Regions from separate parts of the Staphylococcus schleiferi genome, predicted to be linked through region 2. Evidence: predicted binding sites of a transcription regulator. Region 2 holds the regulator's gene; the other holds the start of a gene.
The links. The regulator CtsR, encoded in region 2, represses protease genes until heat stress. The targets are predictions, from matches to a motif close to ATGGTCAATAAAGGTCAAACA.
Positions count from the first base shown of each region.

Region 1: clpB (ATP-dependent chaperone ClpB) is a predicted target of CtsR. The motif match lies at 6,931-6,951, and genes of this name have one in related genera.

Region 1 covers NZ_CP094712.1:1,914,329-1,923,366, reverse strand. The annotation lists gene MUA40_RS08970 (fumarylacetoacetate hydrolase family protein) at 1-622, shown strand, start outside; gene MUA40_RS08965 (YisL family protein) at 975-1,364, shown strand; gene MUA40_RS08960 (CoA-disulfide reductase) at 1,615-2,940, opposite strand; gene MUA40_RS08955 (Cof-type HAD-IIB family hydrolase) at 2,983-3,804, opposite strand; gene MUA40_RS08950 (metal-sulfur cluster assembly factor) at 3,919-4,227, shown strand; gene MUA40_RS08945 (acyltransferase family protein) at 4,907-6,748, shown strand; gene clpB (ATP-dependent chaperone ClpB) at 7,049-9,038, shown strand, end outside.
Region 2 covers NZ_CP094712.1:2,323,012-2,332,049, reverse strand. The annotation lists gene MUA40_RS11055 (FUSC family protein) at 1-914, shown strand, start outside; gene pdxR (MocR-like pyridoxine biosynthesis transcription factor PdxR) at 1,070-2,470, opposite strand; gene pdxS (pyridoxal 5'-phosphate synthase lyase subunit PdxS) at 2,579-3,466, shown strand; gene pdxT (pyridoxal 5'-phosphate synthase glutaminase subunit PdxT) at 3,468-4,052, shown strand; gene MUA40_RS11035 (NupC/NupG family nucleoside CNT transporter) at 4,225-5,430, opposite strand; gene MUA40_RS11030 (CtsR family transcriptional regulator) at 5,595-6,056, shown strand; gene MUA40_RS11025 (UvrB/UvrC motif-containing protein) at 6,070-6,600, shown strand; gene MUA40_RS11020 (protein arginine kinase) at 6,590-7,594, shown strand; gene MUA40_RS11015 (ATP-dependent Clp protease ATP-binding subunit) at 7,612-9,038, shown strand, end outside.

The DNA of each region.
Region 1 (9,038 bases), 410 kb from region 2:
ATTTGGTCGTAATTATAAAGCACATGCTGAAGAGTTAGATCATGAAGTCGATCGTTTATATGTATTTACGAAAGCAGCTTCTTCATTAACTGGGGATGAAAGTACGATCCCTCATCATAAAGATATTACTGATGCATTAGATTATGAAGGGGAGTTAGGTGTTGTTATCGGTAAATCCGGTGAAAAAATCCCTAAAGGTTTAGCTTTAGATTATGTTTATGGCTATACAATCATCAATGATATTACAGATCGTACAGCGCAAAAAGCACATGATCAAGCCTTCTTGTCAAAAAGTTTAACAGGTGGCTGCCCAATGGGTCCTTATATTGTTACAAAAGATGAATTGCCTACACCTGAGAATGTGAACATCGTTACGAAAGTCAATAACGAGATTCGTCAAGATGGTAACACTTCTCAAATGATTCTTAAAATTGATGAATTAATTGAAGAGATTTCTAAATATGTAGCGCTTCACCCTGGAGATATCATTGCGACAGGTACGCCTTCAGGTGTCGGTGCGGGGATGAATCCGCCGAAATTTTTACAACCAGGTGATGAAGTGAAAGTTACAATCGATAATATCGGTACATTAACTAATTTCATTGCTAAACAAGAAGATTAAAAATCAAATAGCGTATATGCAGCGTTGGTACTGTAAAATAACGTTAAAAATTATATGCCTTTCAACGGCGCACTAGCGCTATTTAAGTCACTTATATTAGAGCGGGATGACGAAGTCAAATCGACTTTTGTCTCGCTCTTTTTGTGTTTAAATAGCTTATTTTTCTTATATACTTGTACGGCGCATCGCCTCCTGTTTATTTGTATTTTGTTTTAAATCGTTTTAATATAAAAGATGAAATGTTTTATTTTGCCTAAGGTTTGAAATTGATAAAATAGGCAATTTAAAATGTATAGAAGCAATCTATAGGGTGAGATGGGGAAGATTGTTTAATGAAGGAGGTTACATGGATATGGTTTTAGTTAATTTGCATATTATTAGCTGGATTATTTTATTGATTTTATTCTTTGCGGCTTATGAAAACTATTCGAGTAAACAAGGGCCAACACCTTTATTTAAATCGTTACATATGGCCACACGTTTATTTATGGTGTTTGTATTGATTACAGGTTTTTGGCTTTTAATTAAGGCATTTACTACAGCAGGCGCAAGTCATATGTTACTCACTTTAAAAATGATAGGCGGCATTGCTGTTGTCGGATTAATGGAAGTGACGATTGCCCGTAAGAAAAAACAAACGCCAAGTCGTGGCTTGTTTATTGCGACATGGATTGTAGCAGTGATTACGATTATTTTAGGGGCTATTTTACCATGGGGTCCGATTACGGCACTTTTTAAATAATACGAAACTTAAAAGATTAAAAAAAGACGCGATGGGTCGTTTTACGCCTATCGCGTCTTTTTTGCTTAATCGCAAGGTTTATACAAATAAAGAGCAAAAGATTTCTAGATTACGCCAGCGCTTATTTTAAGCTTTGTACAATCTACACTATCTTCGTCAAAGTAGGCCAACAAAATTAAATTGATTGCATTGTCCTACTCTGTGCTTCAAACGACAAATTGTGAATCTATTTCGCTCTTTTATTAACGCATTAAAGGTTTCTTGCTTTATAGCCAATCATATTGATTAAATCTTTAGGATGACTGAAAGGTGGGGCATACGCAACTTCAAATTCTGTCAATTCATCGACAGTCATACGATGCATCATGGCCATCGTGAGCACATCGATACGCTTATCGACACCCATTTCTCCGACAGCTGCTGCTCTCAAAAGTTGACGTGTCTTTTTATCGAAATAAACGCGAAGATGAATGCGTGCATTACGAGGGTAATAATTTGCGCATGCAGGACTATTCACTTCGACCATTTCATAATCATAATTTTTAAGTTCTCTTGGTGAAAGACCTGTACTTGCTAAAGTATAATCGAAAAATTTAACGATACTTGCACCGAGATACCCTTTAAAAGTAATCGCATCATTACCCGCAACTTGTTCAGCTATAATACTAGCGCCTCTATGTGCACCCCAAGCTAATGGTACATGTGCAGGTTGATCAACATGACGGTAGAAACTTGTAATAATATCCCCAAGCGCGTAAATGTTTGGAATATTTGTTTGGAAACGTTCATTAACTGGAATATAACCTCTCGCATCAAGTTGAACACCTGAATCTTGAATAAATTCAGAGTTCGGTGTCACGCCTACACCTGTAATGATTAAATCATAATCTTCTACTGCACCAGAAGTAAATGTGACTGTTTTTCCTGAAATGTCTTTAATTTCTTCATTCAAACGGTAAGGAATGTTTCGTGCTTCTAACGCATCAAATAGAACTTGATTCATATCTTGATCCATTAATTTATTAACACCTTCGGAACGGTGGATGAGTGTAGGTTGTAAGCCACGCTCATACAAGTTTTCAAGCACTTCTAGACTCACATAACCCGCACCTACAATAAGGACACGCTGAACGTTATTTTGTTCAATGAAAGTATCAATTTTATCTGTATCTTCCATATTACGTAATGTAAAGAGGTGAGGCGCTTCGAAGTTAAGATGACACGCGCGTGCACCTGGACTTAAAACGAGAATATCGTAGTCATCTTCAAAAACTTCACCCGTTAAATGATTTTTAACTTGAATTTTATTAGATGCACTATTAATTTGAATAACTTCATGGTGCACTTTTACCGTTATATCTTTGCTTTCTTTAAATTGCTCTGGATTTGTTGCTAACAATTTAGAACGGGACTCAACAACATTTCCGAGGTAATAAGGTAAACCACAATTCGCGAAGCTCATATCGCGGTCTTTTTCATATACTGTGATGCTACTTTCTCTGTCTAAACGTCGTATTTGGCTCGCACATGTGGCGCCACCAGCGACAGCTCCGACAACAATGATTTTTTTGGACATCTTTTTTTTTCTCCTTTGTGTCTTTTCTATTGAATTCAATTTTTATTCTTTCGAAATATTCAAATTAAAAAATTCATTTAAATATAAACCTATACCATCTTCATTATTAGACAGAGTTGTCTCTTTTGCAACATGTTTTAATTCATCTATTGCATTTCCCATAGCCACACCGTGTTCAGCATACTTTATCATTTCGATATCATTGTCCTCGTCACCAAATGCGATAATCTGGTCGTGATCAATTTGAAGATAATCTTTAACGTAATCAATACCGACAGCTTTACTAATCCCTTTTTTAACAATTTCAATCACTGGGAAAGGGGCGCCCCAACGACGATGTTCGATATTTTCAGCGTAAAAGCGTGTGAGCATTTGTTTAATACGTGGAATCATCATTTCATCTGCTTCAATGAGTAAGCTCGTTGGATCTTCATTTAAGTTTTCTCTTAAATCTCCAACTTTTGTGACAGGGTTTCCCATACTAAAGCCCTCAAAAAGGCGATGATAAGGTTGATCTATAAAGACACAGTCTTTAACTTCAGCAATTAAATTTTGAATTTCCATTTTTTTAAGTGATTCGATGATACTTGTGGCAATTCCTTCATCTAAACGATGATGTTGCGTTTGGAATTGGGGATCATGCGGATGATGTACAAAGGCACCATTAAAATTCACTACAGGTGTATTGAGGCCAAGTTGTTCATAATATAAGCGACTGGCTCTGTACGGTCTACCTGTAGCGATCATAATTGCATGTCCCTGTTGTTGAAGCGTTTTTAGAACACGGAAAGTGTAGGGTGATATTTCTTTTTGGTCATTTAATAATGTCCCATCTAAATCTAAACAAATTAAAAATTGCTTCATTCATAATTCTCCTTAATACCAAGTTTCAATGTATCAATATCATAGCATTTTATTGTCGAAAAGTGGGGATTTTGATATATTGTTACTAGTAATAAGATTAAAGAGGTGATACGGATGGAAGAGGCACTTAAAGATAGCATACTTGGTGCATTAGAAAATGTAATAGATCCTGAATTAGGTATAGATGTCGTTAACTTAGGACTTGTTTATAAAGTAGATTTAGATGATGATGGATTGTGTACTGTTGAGATGACATTAACTTCAATTGGTTGTCCGCTTGGACCGCAAATTGTAGATCAAGTGAAAACAGTATTAGCAGAACTTCCAGAAATTCAAGATACAGAAGTGAATATTGTTTGGAATCCACCATGGAGTAAAGACATGATGTCACGTTACGCAAAAATCGCACTAGGCGTAAGTTAAATGCGTTGTAAGGTGAGCCATCATTATAAAGAGTTCGGGATATAAAGGCATAGGTAACTATGCCTTCTTGGACTTTCTTGTATAGGTGCTAAAGTCTCAACTCAATTTGGTTTAATTGAAGTACAAACTACGATGAAGCCAAATTGAATTTTGGATGCAATACAGAAATCTCATATAATCTTCTTGTTAATTATGACAATCATGTTGTAAACATGAAGATAAAGAGGGCAATTTTATGAGACGATGAAAGCTTTTTAGAAAATCAAAACCGCAAAAATGATAGAGACGCATCGAAGTGAATGTATTTTCAATTAAATATCGTTTATTTCGATATGCATATATTTTAAATCCTAAACGTTTATGATGTGGATAAATCAATTCATCGTTAATTTAGTTCTTGTCGCTATTCATTAAATGATGCCAAAGTGATTATTTTTAACTATATTAGTGAGTTATGACACGCATAAACGAAGTTTTATCATAAAAAGGAAGCGTTCAGACGATTTTCTATTAAAAATCATCTGAGCGCTATTTATTTTGGGATTGATGTGCAAACCTTTTTTATCATATAAATTCTTTTTAGTTTTGAAGGCTAAATTAGAATTGCGCGATTTGAAATAAGAGTATACAATAAATAATCAATACATAGTTTGTACAATATTACATTAATTTGGAAAGAATGATGCGTGTGTGGGATTTTGAACATAGAGGGAAAAGTCATTTAAAATCACGATATATGCCAGGGTTAGACGGATTAAGAGCTGTGGCGGTCATCGCTATTATCATTTACCATCTCAATCCACAATGGTTACCAGGTGGTTTTTTAGGGGTAGATACATTTTTTGTTATCTCAGGTTATTTGATTACGAGTTTATTGCTAACAGAATATTACAATACGGGCAAAATTGATTTAAAATCATTTTGGTTGAGACGGTTTAAGCGACTCATTCCAGCGGTATTTTTTCTGATTATGAGTGTCTTACTGTTGACGCTCATTTTTGAGCCTTCAGAAATCAAACCGATTCGTGCAGATGCGGTTGCTGCGGTTTTTTATGTTTCAAATTGGTGGTATATCATTCAAAACGTAGATTATTTTGAACAATTTGCGGTTGCACCTTTTAAACATTTATGGTCACTCGCAATTGAGGAACAATTTTATCTTGTTTTTCCAGTTGTCCTTTTAGGCTTATTGACTTTCGTACGACGAACAAAATGGATTCGAATCACTTTTTATACATTACTCTTTATATCACTTGTGACAATGGCGGTATTATATGTGCCACAAGAAAATGTCGCACGTGTCTATTTTGGTACGGATACACGTCTACAAACTTTATTAATGGGGGTTATTCTTGCATGGATATGGCCGCCTTTTAAGTTGAGTGCTAAAATCAATCAAACTTTAAAAAGTATAATCGATGCTGTTGGATTAATCGGCTTAGTGATTCTAATCTTATGTTTTAAAAATGTTGAAGAAGCAAGCAATTGGTTATATTATGGTGGCTTTTTTCTTATCTCAGGTGTCACTTTATTCATCATTGCAAGTAGTGTACATCCTTCAGGCTATTTTGCTAAATTATTAGGTAATCGGGTTTTTACATATATTGGAAGTCGCTCATATAGTTTATATCTTTGGCACTATCCAATCATTGTATTTATTCATCACCAATTTGTACAAGGACAAATACCGACGTTTGTCTATTTAATTGAGCTTCTGCTAATGTTTGGTATGGCAGAATTTTCATATCGCTTCATTGAACAACCTTTCAGAAAAATGGGGTTCCATGCTTTTACTTTCAAACAACTTAGAAACTGGCGATCGCAAAAAGTTTTACGGACTTGGCTTGTACTTATTTTACTATTACCTACTGTGCTCGTTTTTGCTGGTGCATTCAATTCACTATCAAACCATAAGGCACAGCATGTCACTGAGGTCAATACTGAAGAATTAGACAAACTTATTGTCAGACCATTACCTCTGCCACAACTTGAAATCAATGGTTTCACTGTTAAAGGAGATCATAGTCAGTATGCTTCATGGAAACCACTACTTATTGGTGATTCAGTTATGGTGGATATTGGAGATTACTTTAAATCTTATGTATCCAATGCGGATATTAATGGTAAGGTTGGACGAAATCTCATTCAAGCGATTCCGTTAGTCAAAGAGAACTACAAGCAATATAAAAACAAAGATGATATTGTCGTTTTAGAGTTAGGAACAAACGGAGACTTTACAGAGGACCAGCTTGATACGTTGTTAGACTTATTTGATAAAGCAGATATTTATGTTGTCAATACAAGAGTCCCGCGTTCTTATGAAGGACATGTCAATGATGTATTGAAAAAGGCAGCTAAAAAACGTGGAAATGTGACATTAGTCGATTGGTATCAAAAATCTGCAAATCATACAGAATATTTTGCGCCAGATGGCATTCATTTAGAGCCACCGGGTGTAAGAGCATTAACGCATAGTATCATTCATGAAATAGAAAAAAATCATCCTACAGATAAAAAATAGTACCAGTAGTAAAAGGATGAAAAAAAGAATGATGTATTACAGTCGCGATGAAAACGACCAGTTATCAGGTGGGTTTTGTCGCGACTTATTTTATAAGTAATAAATCGCAATGTTTTAAATTCAAAATACCAGGCAAATGCATAGATGTACCTTTCAAAGCGCTAGAAATTTAATTTTTTAAAAAGGTCAAAAAAAGTCAAACTAAGCATTGATTTTTCTGATAGCAAGGGGTATAATATAACTAAGGTCAAAGAAAGTCAAAGTCAACATTGACCTATTTTAATAGAGGGGTGAGCCATTTTGGATATTAATCAAATGACACATGCAATTCAAAATGCACTTCAGAAAGCAATTGATTATGCAAAAACCTATCAATTAACCAATATAGAAGTAGAAGCTGTACTTAAAGCAGTTCTCGAAGAACCAGATAGTTTATTTAAAAGTGTATTAGAGCGTGCAAATATTAATATAGAAGAGTTAGAACGCGCTTTAGATAATAAATTGAAAAGTTACCCAACAATGAAAGGCGATCAAGTACAATATGGTCAGTATATTTCGCCACAAACGAATCAACTTTTTACAACTGCAGAAAACTATATGAAAACGTATGATGATCAATTTATATCAATGGAGCACATTTTGCTAGCAGCGATAGATATTGATGAAACGATGAAACGTTTTGTTGAACATAAAAAAGAAGTGATTGTCGAAATCATTAAAAAGATAAGAGGAGGGAATAATGTGACTACACAAAACCCTGAAGTCAACTATGAAGCATTATCAAAATATGGACGTGACTTAGTGGAAGAGGTACGTAAAGGCAACATGGATCCTGTTATTGGACGAGATGAAGAAATTCGTAACACAATCCGTATTTTGAGTCGTAAAACAAAAAATAATCCAGTATTAATCGGAGAACCTGGTGTAGGTAAAACAGCAATCGTTGAAGGCTTAGCACAACGAATTGTAAAAAAAGATGTTCCTGATTCATTGCTTGATAAAACGGTATTCGAGCTCGATTTAAGTGCACTTGTGGCTGGCGCAAAATACCGTGGTGAATTTGAAGAAAGATTAAAAGCAGTATTAAAAGAAGTCAAAGAATCAGACGGACGTATTTTGTTATTTATAGATGAAATTCATATGCTAGTAGGTGCAGGTAAAACTGACGGTGCTATGGATGCAGGTAATATGCTTAAACCGATGTTGGCACGAGGAGAGTTGCACTGTATCGGTGCCACAACTTTGAATGAATATCGAGAATATATTGAGAAAGATTCAGCTTTAGAACGACGTTTTCAAAAAGTGAATGTTGCTGAACCTAATATTGAAGATACGATTTCTATTTTACGTGGTTTAAAAGAACGTTATGAAGTGCATCATGGTGTACGCATTCAAGACCGTGCGCTCGTTGCTGCTGCAGAGCTATCTGATCGTTATATTACGGATCGATTCTTGCCAGACAAAGCCATTGACCTTGTCGACCAAGCTTCAGCAACAATCAGAACTGAAATGGGTTCTAACCCTACTGAATTAGACCAAGCGAACCGTCGTGTGATGCAATTAGAAATTGAAGAAAACGCATTGAAAAAAGAATCAGATGAAGCAAGTCGTATTCGTTTGAAAGAGTTACAAGAAGAACTCGCTGAAGAAAAAGAAAAACAAGCGGCTTTACAAGCGCGTGTTGAAAATGAAAAAGAAAAAATTGCTAAAGTACAAGAAAAACGGGCAGAACTTGATGAAAGTCGTAAAGCTTTAGAAGATGCAGAAAATAATTATGACTTGGAAAAAGCAGCGGTATTACAACACGGTAAAATACCAGAGCTTGAAAAAGAATTGAAAGCACTCGAAGCTTCATTCCAAGAAGAACAAGGCGAAGATTCTGATCGCATTATACGTGAAGTTGTAACTGATGAAGAAATTGGAGAAATTGTAAGTCAATGGACAGGTATTCCAGTTTCAAAACTTGTTGAAACAGAACGCGAAAAATTGTTGCACTTATCTGATATCCTTCATCGTCGTGTGGTAGGACAAGATCAAGCCGTTGACCTTGTATCAGACGCTGTTGTACGTGCAAGAGCGGGGATTAAAGATCCTAACCGTCCAATTGGTTCATTCTTGTTCTTAGGACCTACGGGTGTTGGTAAAACAGAGCTTGCTAAAGCATTGGCTTCATCATTGTTTGATTCAGAAAAACATATGATTCGTATCGATATGAGTGAATATATGGAAAAACATTCTGTCTCAAGATTAATTGGTGCACCTCCGGGATACGTTGGACACGATGAAGGTG
Region 2 (9,038 bases):
AATATTCAGTTATTATAGGCATCGCTATTTTGATTGCTTTAATCTTTGACTTTGAAAGGGCGTACTGGATTCCATTAAGTGCCCATACGGTTTTACTTGGTGGGACGACGATTGCCAGTGTTGAGCGTGCAGGGGCGCGTTGGTTTGGAACGATTGTAGGGGTAGGCATTGCGGTCGTGATTTTAATGTTTCACCCGCCACTTATCCTCGCAGTCATTTTACTCTGTTTAAGTGGTGCGTTAACTGAGATGTTGATTGGTGCGAATTATGCGCTAGCGATGTTTGCGATTACGGTTCAAGTGATTTTACTGAGTGGTCTTGCTCAAGGTAACTTAACGATTATGATTGCGGTGCCAAGATTATTAGATACAACAGTAGGGATTTTAATTGCTGTGATAGGTGTGATGATTATCGGAAGACGTCTTGCTTCCAAACGTTTACCTGAAATTATTGCCGATGTAACACGTATTGAAGCACAAATGTTTCACTCCATATTTTCTAGTAAAAGTGAAGAGACATCACACAATCGTTATCGTGAAAGATTACGGTTAAAACTCAATATCGATAATATGGAAACCATGTATCGTTTTGCTTATGGTGAGTTGTTATCTAATCGAAAACGGACGCAGTATTTATATCCAGCAATGTTTATACTTGAACAGATGAGTTTTAAGTTAATTCAAGCCTTATATGATGATAAGCCTAAATACTTGAATAACGAAGCTATGGGACAGTATTTAGTAGCATTTGAAAATGTTGCTAAATTATTTGAGCAAGGGCGATACCAAACTCAATTGATAGATCTTCCTAAATTAGAGTACTACGCGCAGTTACGTCGCTCTTTGATGCAGTTGCAAAATATTGAACTTTACGATTATCAAAATCATAGAAACCCAAATTTATTAAAAGATTAGTCTATTTATTTAGTCATATCGAAAAAAGGGATCCCGTGTCTAAAATCAATTTAGTGCACGTGATCCCTTTTTATGAGGGTTTACTGATAGAGATCTATCTTACATCGATTTGTTTATCAAAGGCATGTCAATGATTGATTGCATTGAGTAGTGTCTCAGTCTGCATTAAAACTAGCAATGAGTTGTTGTGTGTGTGCTTCAATTTTATCTATAGGAATCCCGCCAAATCCCAATACAAAACGAGGAGGCCCTATTACTTTGTCGAATGAATAATCAGAGAGGGGATGGATATCGATATCATTTACTTTAAGCTGACGGATACATGTCGCTTCATCCCACCCGTTTTGGATGGTGATAATAAAATGCATGCCTGTTTTTTCACCATTGATAATGAATAATTCTGGGTACTGTTTTAAAGCGTTTAAAACTTTATCTCGCTTTTGTCTATAAATTTTTCGCATTCGATTTAAATGACGCTCAAATTGGTTGGTTTGCATAAAACGTGTGACCATAAATTGTGTATGTCTCGGAACAGTCCCTCCTTCAAGATTTTGACGTGCATGATAACGTTGAAGTAATGCTTCAGGTAAAACCGCGTAGGCGATACGAATAGACGGTGAAATGGATTTTGAGAAAGTACTCACATAAATGACACGTCCTGATTGATCGAGACCTTGAAGTGCAGGAATGGGCTTACCTTCGTATCGAAATTCTGAATCGTAGTCATCTTCAATAATAAAGCGATTTTGGCTTTGATGTGCCCATTTTAGGAGTTGCATCCGTTTATTCAAACGCATTGTCACCCCGCTCGGAAATTGATGACTCGGTGTAATGTATACAATGTTATGATCAGTTTGGTTCATTGATTCAATTGCAATCCCATCTTTTTCGACTGGAATAAAGCGAAAAGGAATATGCTTTCGCTTTAGTAACTGATGGACTTGAGGATAAATAGGGTCCTCTAACATGAATTGGCTATGGGATGGTAATAAATCAGTAATGATGGACAACAATTGTTCAGTTGAAGAAGCGACAATCACATGCTCGGGAGTCGCTTGTACGCCGCGACTATGAAATAAATACTGACTAATCTGTTGTCGTAATGCATAATCCCCTTGCCTATGACCTATTTCAACTAGCGGATATTGAGGCTCCTCAAATGCTTCTTTCGCATATTTACGAAATTGCTCAAAAGGAAAATGAGCTTGATCCACCATGCCTAATTTGAATGCATATTGAGGGTTATGTTCTGACGCTAAGGAACGTTGTGGTGACGGTGCAGGTTTTTCGTTAATAAAGGGGAGCGTCTCAATCGCACTAATATAAAACCCAGATTTAGGTTTGCTATAAATATAGCCCTCATCTATAAGTTGTGCATACGCATTCTCAACAGTCGTTTGACTTACAGATAAGTACTGACTGAGTTGTCTTTTTGAAGGTAATTTTTCGCCTTCTTGCATACTCCCATTAATAATGCTTTTTTTAATATTTTCATATAGTTGAATGTAAATAGGTGAAGTTTGTGACTGTTGGATATCGAACATTAACATTTCCATCATATTACTCCAATCTGACCTGCTTATTTTTTATTATTCTGACACTTTAACCAGTTCAGTTATTAGTATAATCTACTTGTGAACGTATGAAAAGGAGGACAATCGCCTATGTCAAAATTAATCGGATCAGAGCGTGTTAAACGCGGTATGGCAGAAATGCAAAAAGGTGGCGTTATCATGGACGTGGTTAACGCTGAACAAGCAAAAATTGCGGAAGAAGCTGGTGCTGTTGCAGTCATGGCACTTGAACGTGTACCATCAGATATTCGTGCTGCTGGTGGTGTGGCACGTGCTTGTAATCCTTCTATAGTAGAAGAAGTAATGAATGCGGTATCTATTCCAGTTATGGCTAAATGTCGTATTGGCCATATTACAGAAGCAAGAGTTTTAGAAGCAATGGGTGTGGACTACATTGATGAATCAGAAGTATTAACACCTGCTGACGAAGTCTTCCACTTAAAGAAAAGTGACTATACTGTCCCATTTGTATGTGGATGCCGAAACTTAGGAGAAGCTGCACGTCGTATTGGCGAAGGTGCTGCGATGCTTCGAACTAAAGGCGAACCAGGTACAGGAAATATCGTTGAAGCGGTACGTCATATGCGCCAAGTTAATCAAGAAGTGGCGCGTATCACAGTGATGAGTGATGACGAATTAATGACTGAAGCGAAAAACTTAGGTGCACCTTATGAAATCTTAAAAGATATTAAAGCACACGGTCGCTTACCGGTTGTTAACTTTGCGGCTGGTGGTGTCGCAACACCTCAAGACGCTGCATTAATGATGGAATTAGGTGCAGATGGTGTATTCGTTGGTTCAGGTATCTTTAAATCAGAAGATCCAGAAACTTTTGCTAAAGCTATTGTACAAGCGACAACACATTATCAAGACTACAAACTGATTGGCGAGTTAGCTAAAAAATTAGGTACTGCAATGAAAGGATTAGATATTAATCAACTTTCATTAGAAGAACGTATGCAAGAGCGTGGTTGGTAAAATGAAAATCGGAGTACTTGCATTACAAGGTGCTGTTCGCGAGCACATTCGACATATTGAAGCTGCAGGGCATGAAGGTGTGCCAATTAAAAAAGTAGCACAATTAGAAGAAATAGAGGGGTTAATTATCCCTGGTGGTGAGTCAACCACGTTACGTCGCTTAATGGGGCTTTATGGTTTTAAAGAAGCATTACGCGAATCACAATTGCCAATGTTTGGCACTTGTGCAGGCTTGATTGTGCTTGCACAGGATATCGTTGACGAAGAAGGTTATTTACAAAAATTGGATATTACTGTAGAACGCAATTCATTCGGTCGTCAAGTAGACAGTTTTGAATCAGAACTTCAAATTAAAGGGATAAATCAACCTGTAGAGGGTGTCTTTATTAGAGCACCTCATATCCAATCTGCAGCCCCACACGTAGAAATTTTAGGTCGAGTTGAAGATAAGATTATCGCAGTTCGTCAAAATCAATATTTAGGGATTTCATTTCATCCAGAATTAACAGATGATTACAGTATGACACAGTATTTTATAGAACAGGTTATCCCGAACAGCACATCGCAAAGAACTGCAGTTGAATGATAGCCGTCTTTGTCTAATCTTATAGTTGTGCATCAAGTGTTAACCTAGGATTATAACGATATCAAATATCAAAGTGGTTGAGCTGGAAAGCAATCTCAAAATAAATAGCGCTAAGATGATTTATTAATAGAAAATCACCTTAGCGCTTCTTTTTATAAAAACTCGATTTCAATTATAAGAAGAAGCCTGCGATTGTTGCAGACACGAATGATACTAATGTAGCACCAAATAATAATTTAAGGCCAAAGCGTGCAACCATGTCACCTTTTTCATCATTTAAAGATTTAATGGCTCCGGAAATAATACCGATCGAACTGAAATTCGCAAAAGATACTAAGAATACAGAGACAACGCCTAGTGTACGAGGTGACAGCCCATTTGCTTTTCCTAATTCAGTCATTGCTACAAATTCATTAGATAGAAGCTTTGTAGCCATAATTGAACCTGCATGAACTGCATCATGCCAAGGAATACCTGTTAAAAATGCTAATGGTGCGAAAATGAAACCAATCAATGTTTGGAAATTCCAATCCAATTGACCACCAGAAACAAAACCGATAATACCGCCTACGATACCATTGAGTAATGAGATTAAAGCGATATAACCGATTAACATCGCACCTACAATAACAGCAACTTTAAATCCATCTAAGATATATTCGCCCAACATTTCAAAGAAAGATTGTTGCTTTTTCTCTTCTTCAATCAATAATTTGTCATCTTCTTCGTTGACTTTATATGGATTAATAATAGAGGCAATAATGAAACCACCGAATAAGTTTAATACGACTGCGGTTACAACATATTTTGGTTCAACAAGTGTAAAGTAGGCACCGACAATTGATGCAGATACTGTAGACATTGCTGAAGCAGTTAATGTATATAAGCGATGTTTAGGAATATAAGGAAGTTGTTTTTTTAATGAAATGAACACTTCGGATTGCCCTAAAATAGCAGAAGCTACCGCATTATATGATTCTAAACGACCCATACCGTTAATTTTAGAAATTAAAAATCCAAGAACATTAATAATTAATGGCAAGATTTTTGTGTATTGCAAAATACCAATCAACGCTGAAATAAAGATAATTGGCAGTAATACATTAAAGAAGAAAGGCGATGCCCCTTTGTTGGCTAAACCACCAAATACGAAATCGACACCGACTGCAGCTTGTTTTAATAAATAACCAAAGCCAGTCGCAACGCCGCCGACAATTTGAATCCCAATATTTGTTTTAAGTAAGAAAAAGGCTAAAACAAGTTGGATAACAAGCATGATGCCAATATATTGCCAACGTACGTGCTTTTTATCAGAACTTGCTAAAAAAGCTAGGGCTAAAAATACAACAATCCCAACAACCCCAATTAAAATATGCATGTGAGTTCCACCTCTGCTTTTCAAAATTAAATTTCACTAGAACTATCATACACCAAAAATGTAAGCAGTAACATAGCAATTTTATAAATTTAAAATCAAATTGGTTGAAAAAGGTCAAAGTGGGTTCTATAATATAGTCAAAGATGGTCAAAAGAGGTGATACGATGCACAATATGTCTGACATCATAGAACAGTACATTAAAAAGTTATTTGAAGAAGCACAAGATGACGTTGTTGAAATTCAACGCGCAAACATTGCACAGCGTTTTGATTGCGTACCATCTCAGTTGAATTATGTCATCAAAACACGATTCACGAATGAACATGGTTATGAAATAGAAAGTAAACGTGGTGGCGGCGGGTATATTCGAATCACAAAAGTTGAAACAAAAGATCAAGGCAATTATATTAAACGGCTAATGGAATTAATTGGACCTGCCATTTCTCAGCAACAAGCGCTTTATATCATAGATGGTTTGTTGGAAAACAACTTGATTACTGAAAGAGAAGCCAAAATGATTGCGGCGATTGTAGATAGGGAAACATTGAAAATGGATGTGGCAGCAAGAGATATTATCCGTGCAAATATTTTGAAACGCCTACTACCGGTTATTAACTATTATTAAAGGATGATGTGCTATGAATACCGATAAATATAAACTTGAACGACATCAAGCGACAAGCCCTTACCGTCAGCAAGTCAAATTGTCACAGCAACCTATCTATGGACAGTCTGACGATGATTGGCAAGAAGCAGAGGATGTTGAAGGGACTTTTGTCATCAAACAAATTTTACAACATTTGGCAGCTAAACACGGCTTGAGTGTCGATCAAGTGGTTTATCGAGAAGAAAAGCGCTGTCCAACGTGTCAAATGACATTAAAAGATATTGCGCATGTCGGCAAGTTCGGCTGTCATGATTGTTATCAAACTTTCAAAGAAGATGTTTATGACATTGTGAGACGCGTCCAAGGTGGTCATATTGAACATTCTGGAAAATGTCCACAGTCGTCGCAACAAAAACGGGCATTGAAAAAACAACTCGAAGAAAAACGTGCTCATCTTGAATCACTTGTTGCGAAACAAGCTTTTGAAGAAGCGGCGATTGTACGAGATGAAATTCAAGCACTCCAACAACAAAGTGAGGTGTCCAAATCTGATGACGAATAATCTTGATCAGCACATGAGTGATTGGATGCAAGAAGTTCAATCACAACCTGTGATTATGTCTTCACGTATTCGGTTAGCGCGTAATCTTGAAAACCATGTACATCCTTTGATGTTCCCGTCTGAAGAGGAAGGACATCGTGTGATTAATGAAGTTCAAGATGTTTTAAAAGATATGAAAGTTTTAAGATTAGATGAATTAGATCAACAAAGTAAATATAAATTAGTGGCTAAGCATTTAATTAGCCCAGAGCTGACAAAGCAACCCGCATCTGCTGTATTGTTGAATGAAGATGAATCTATTAGTGTAATGGTAAATGAAGAGGACCATATACGTATTCAAGCAATGGGCAATGATTTATCATTAGATACGCTTTATCAAAAAGCTTCTAAAATAGATGACGTCTTAGATGCTTCGCTCGATATCAGTTATGATGAACAACTGGGTTATTTGACAACTTGTCCGACGAATGTTGGCACAGGTATGCGTGCAAGTGTGATGTTGCACTTGCCAGGATTGTCTATTATGAAGCGGATGAATCGTATTGCACAAACGATTAACCGATTTGGTTTTACAATTAGAGGTATTTACGGTGAAGGTTCGCAAGTTTATGGACATGTTTATCAAGTTTCAAATCAATTAACACTTGGTAAAAGTGAACAAGAAATTATCGATGCACTAACAGAATTAGTTCATCAAATTATTAATGAAGAACTCGCATTACGAGATCGTTTAAATCAACACAATCATACTGAGACACTTGATAGAATCTATCGTTCATTGGGTATATTAAAATATAGTCGTTTAATTTCGGTAGAGGAAGCGTCATATCGTTTGAGTGATATTAAATTAGGTGTTGATTTGGGCATTTTAGAAATGGATGACTTTCGATTTAATGAATTAATGATTGCGATTCAATCGCCATTTTTAATTGATGATGCAGAAGAACAATCCATTGAAGCCAAAAGAGCAGAAATTTTAAGAACGCATATATAAAACTAGGAGGTTGGCATATGTTATTTGGAAGATTAACAGAACGTGCGCAGCGTGTTTTAGCACATGCACAAGAAGAGGCAATTCGCTTAAATCACTCTAATATTGGAACAGAGCATTTACTACTAGGTTTAATGAAAGAACCAGAAGGCATTGCGGCAAAAGTATTAGAAAGTTTTGATATTACAGAAGATAAAGTTGTTGCAGAAGTAGAAAAATTGATTGGACATGGTCAAGAACAAATGGGTGCGTTACACTATACACCACGCGCTAAAAAGGTCATTGAACTTTCAATGGATGAAGCACGTAAATTACAGCACAACTTTGTAGGAACAGAGCACATTTTACTTGGCTTGATCCGTGAAAACGAAGGTGTAGCTGCACGTGTATTTGCAAACTTAGATTTAAATATCACTAAAGCACGTGCACAAGTTGTTAAAGCGTTAGGTAGCCCAGAAATGTCTAATAAAGGTGCACAAGCGGCTAAATCAAACAACACACCAACTTTAGATGGATTAGCGAGAGATTTAACAGTTATTGCTAAAGACGGTACGTTAGATCCAGTCGTAGGCCGTAACGCTGAAATTACACGTGTGATTGAAGTGTTAAGCCGACGTACAAAAAACAATCCCGTTCTTATCGGTGAACCTGGGGTAGGTAAAACTGCTATTGCGGAAGGTCTTGCTCAAGCAATCGTCAACAATGAAGTTCCAGAAACATTAAAAGATAAACGTGTTATGTCTTTGGATATGGGAACTGTTGTCGCAGGTACAAAATACCGTGGTGAGTTTGAAGAACGTCTTAAGAAAGTAATGGAAGAAATTCACCAAGCAGGTAATGTCATTTTATTCATTGACGAATTGCATACACTCATTGGTGCGGGTGGTGCAGAAGGTGCAATTGACGCCTCAAATATTTTAAAACCTGCCCTTGCACGTGGTGAACTACAATGTATTGGTGCGACAACATTAGATGAATACCGTAAACACATCGAAAAAGATGCTGCACTTGAACGACGTTTCCAACCGGTACAAGTAGATGAACCAAGTGTTGCGGATACAATTGAAATTTTAAAAGGCTTACGTGATCGTTATGAAGCACATCACAGAATTAACATTTCCGACGAAGCGATTGAAGCTGCTGCAAAATTAAGTAATCGTTATGTACAAGATCGTTTCTTACCAGATAAAGCGATTGATTTAATTGATGAAGCTAGCTCAAAAGTACGCTTAAAAAGCCATACAACACCAACAAGCCTAAAAGAGATTGAAGTACAAATTGAACAAGTGAAAAAAGAAAAAGATGCTGCAGTCCATGCACAAGAATTCGAAAACGCTGCAAATCTTAGAGATAAACAAACGAAATTAGAAACACAATACGAAGAAGCTAAAAATGAATGGAAAAATAATCAAGGTGGTCAACACACAACACTTGTCCCTGAAGATAT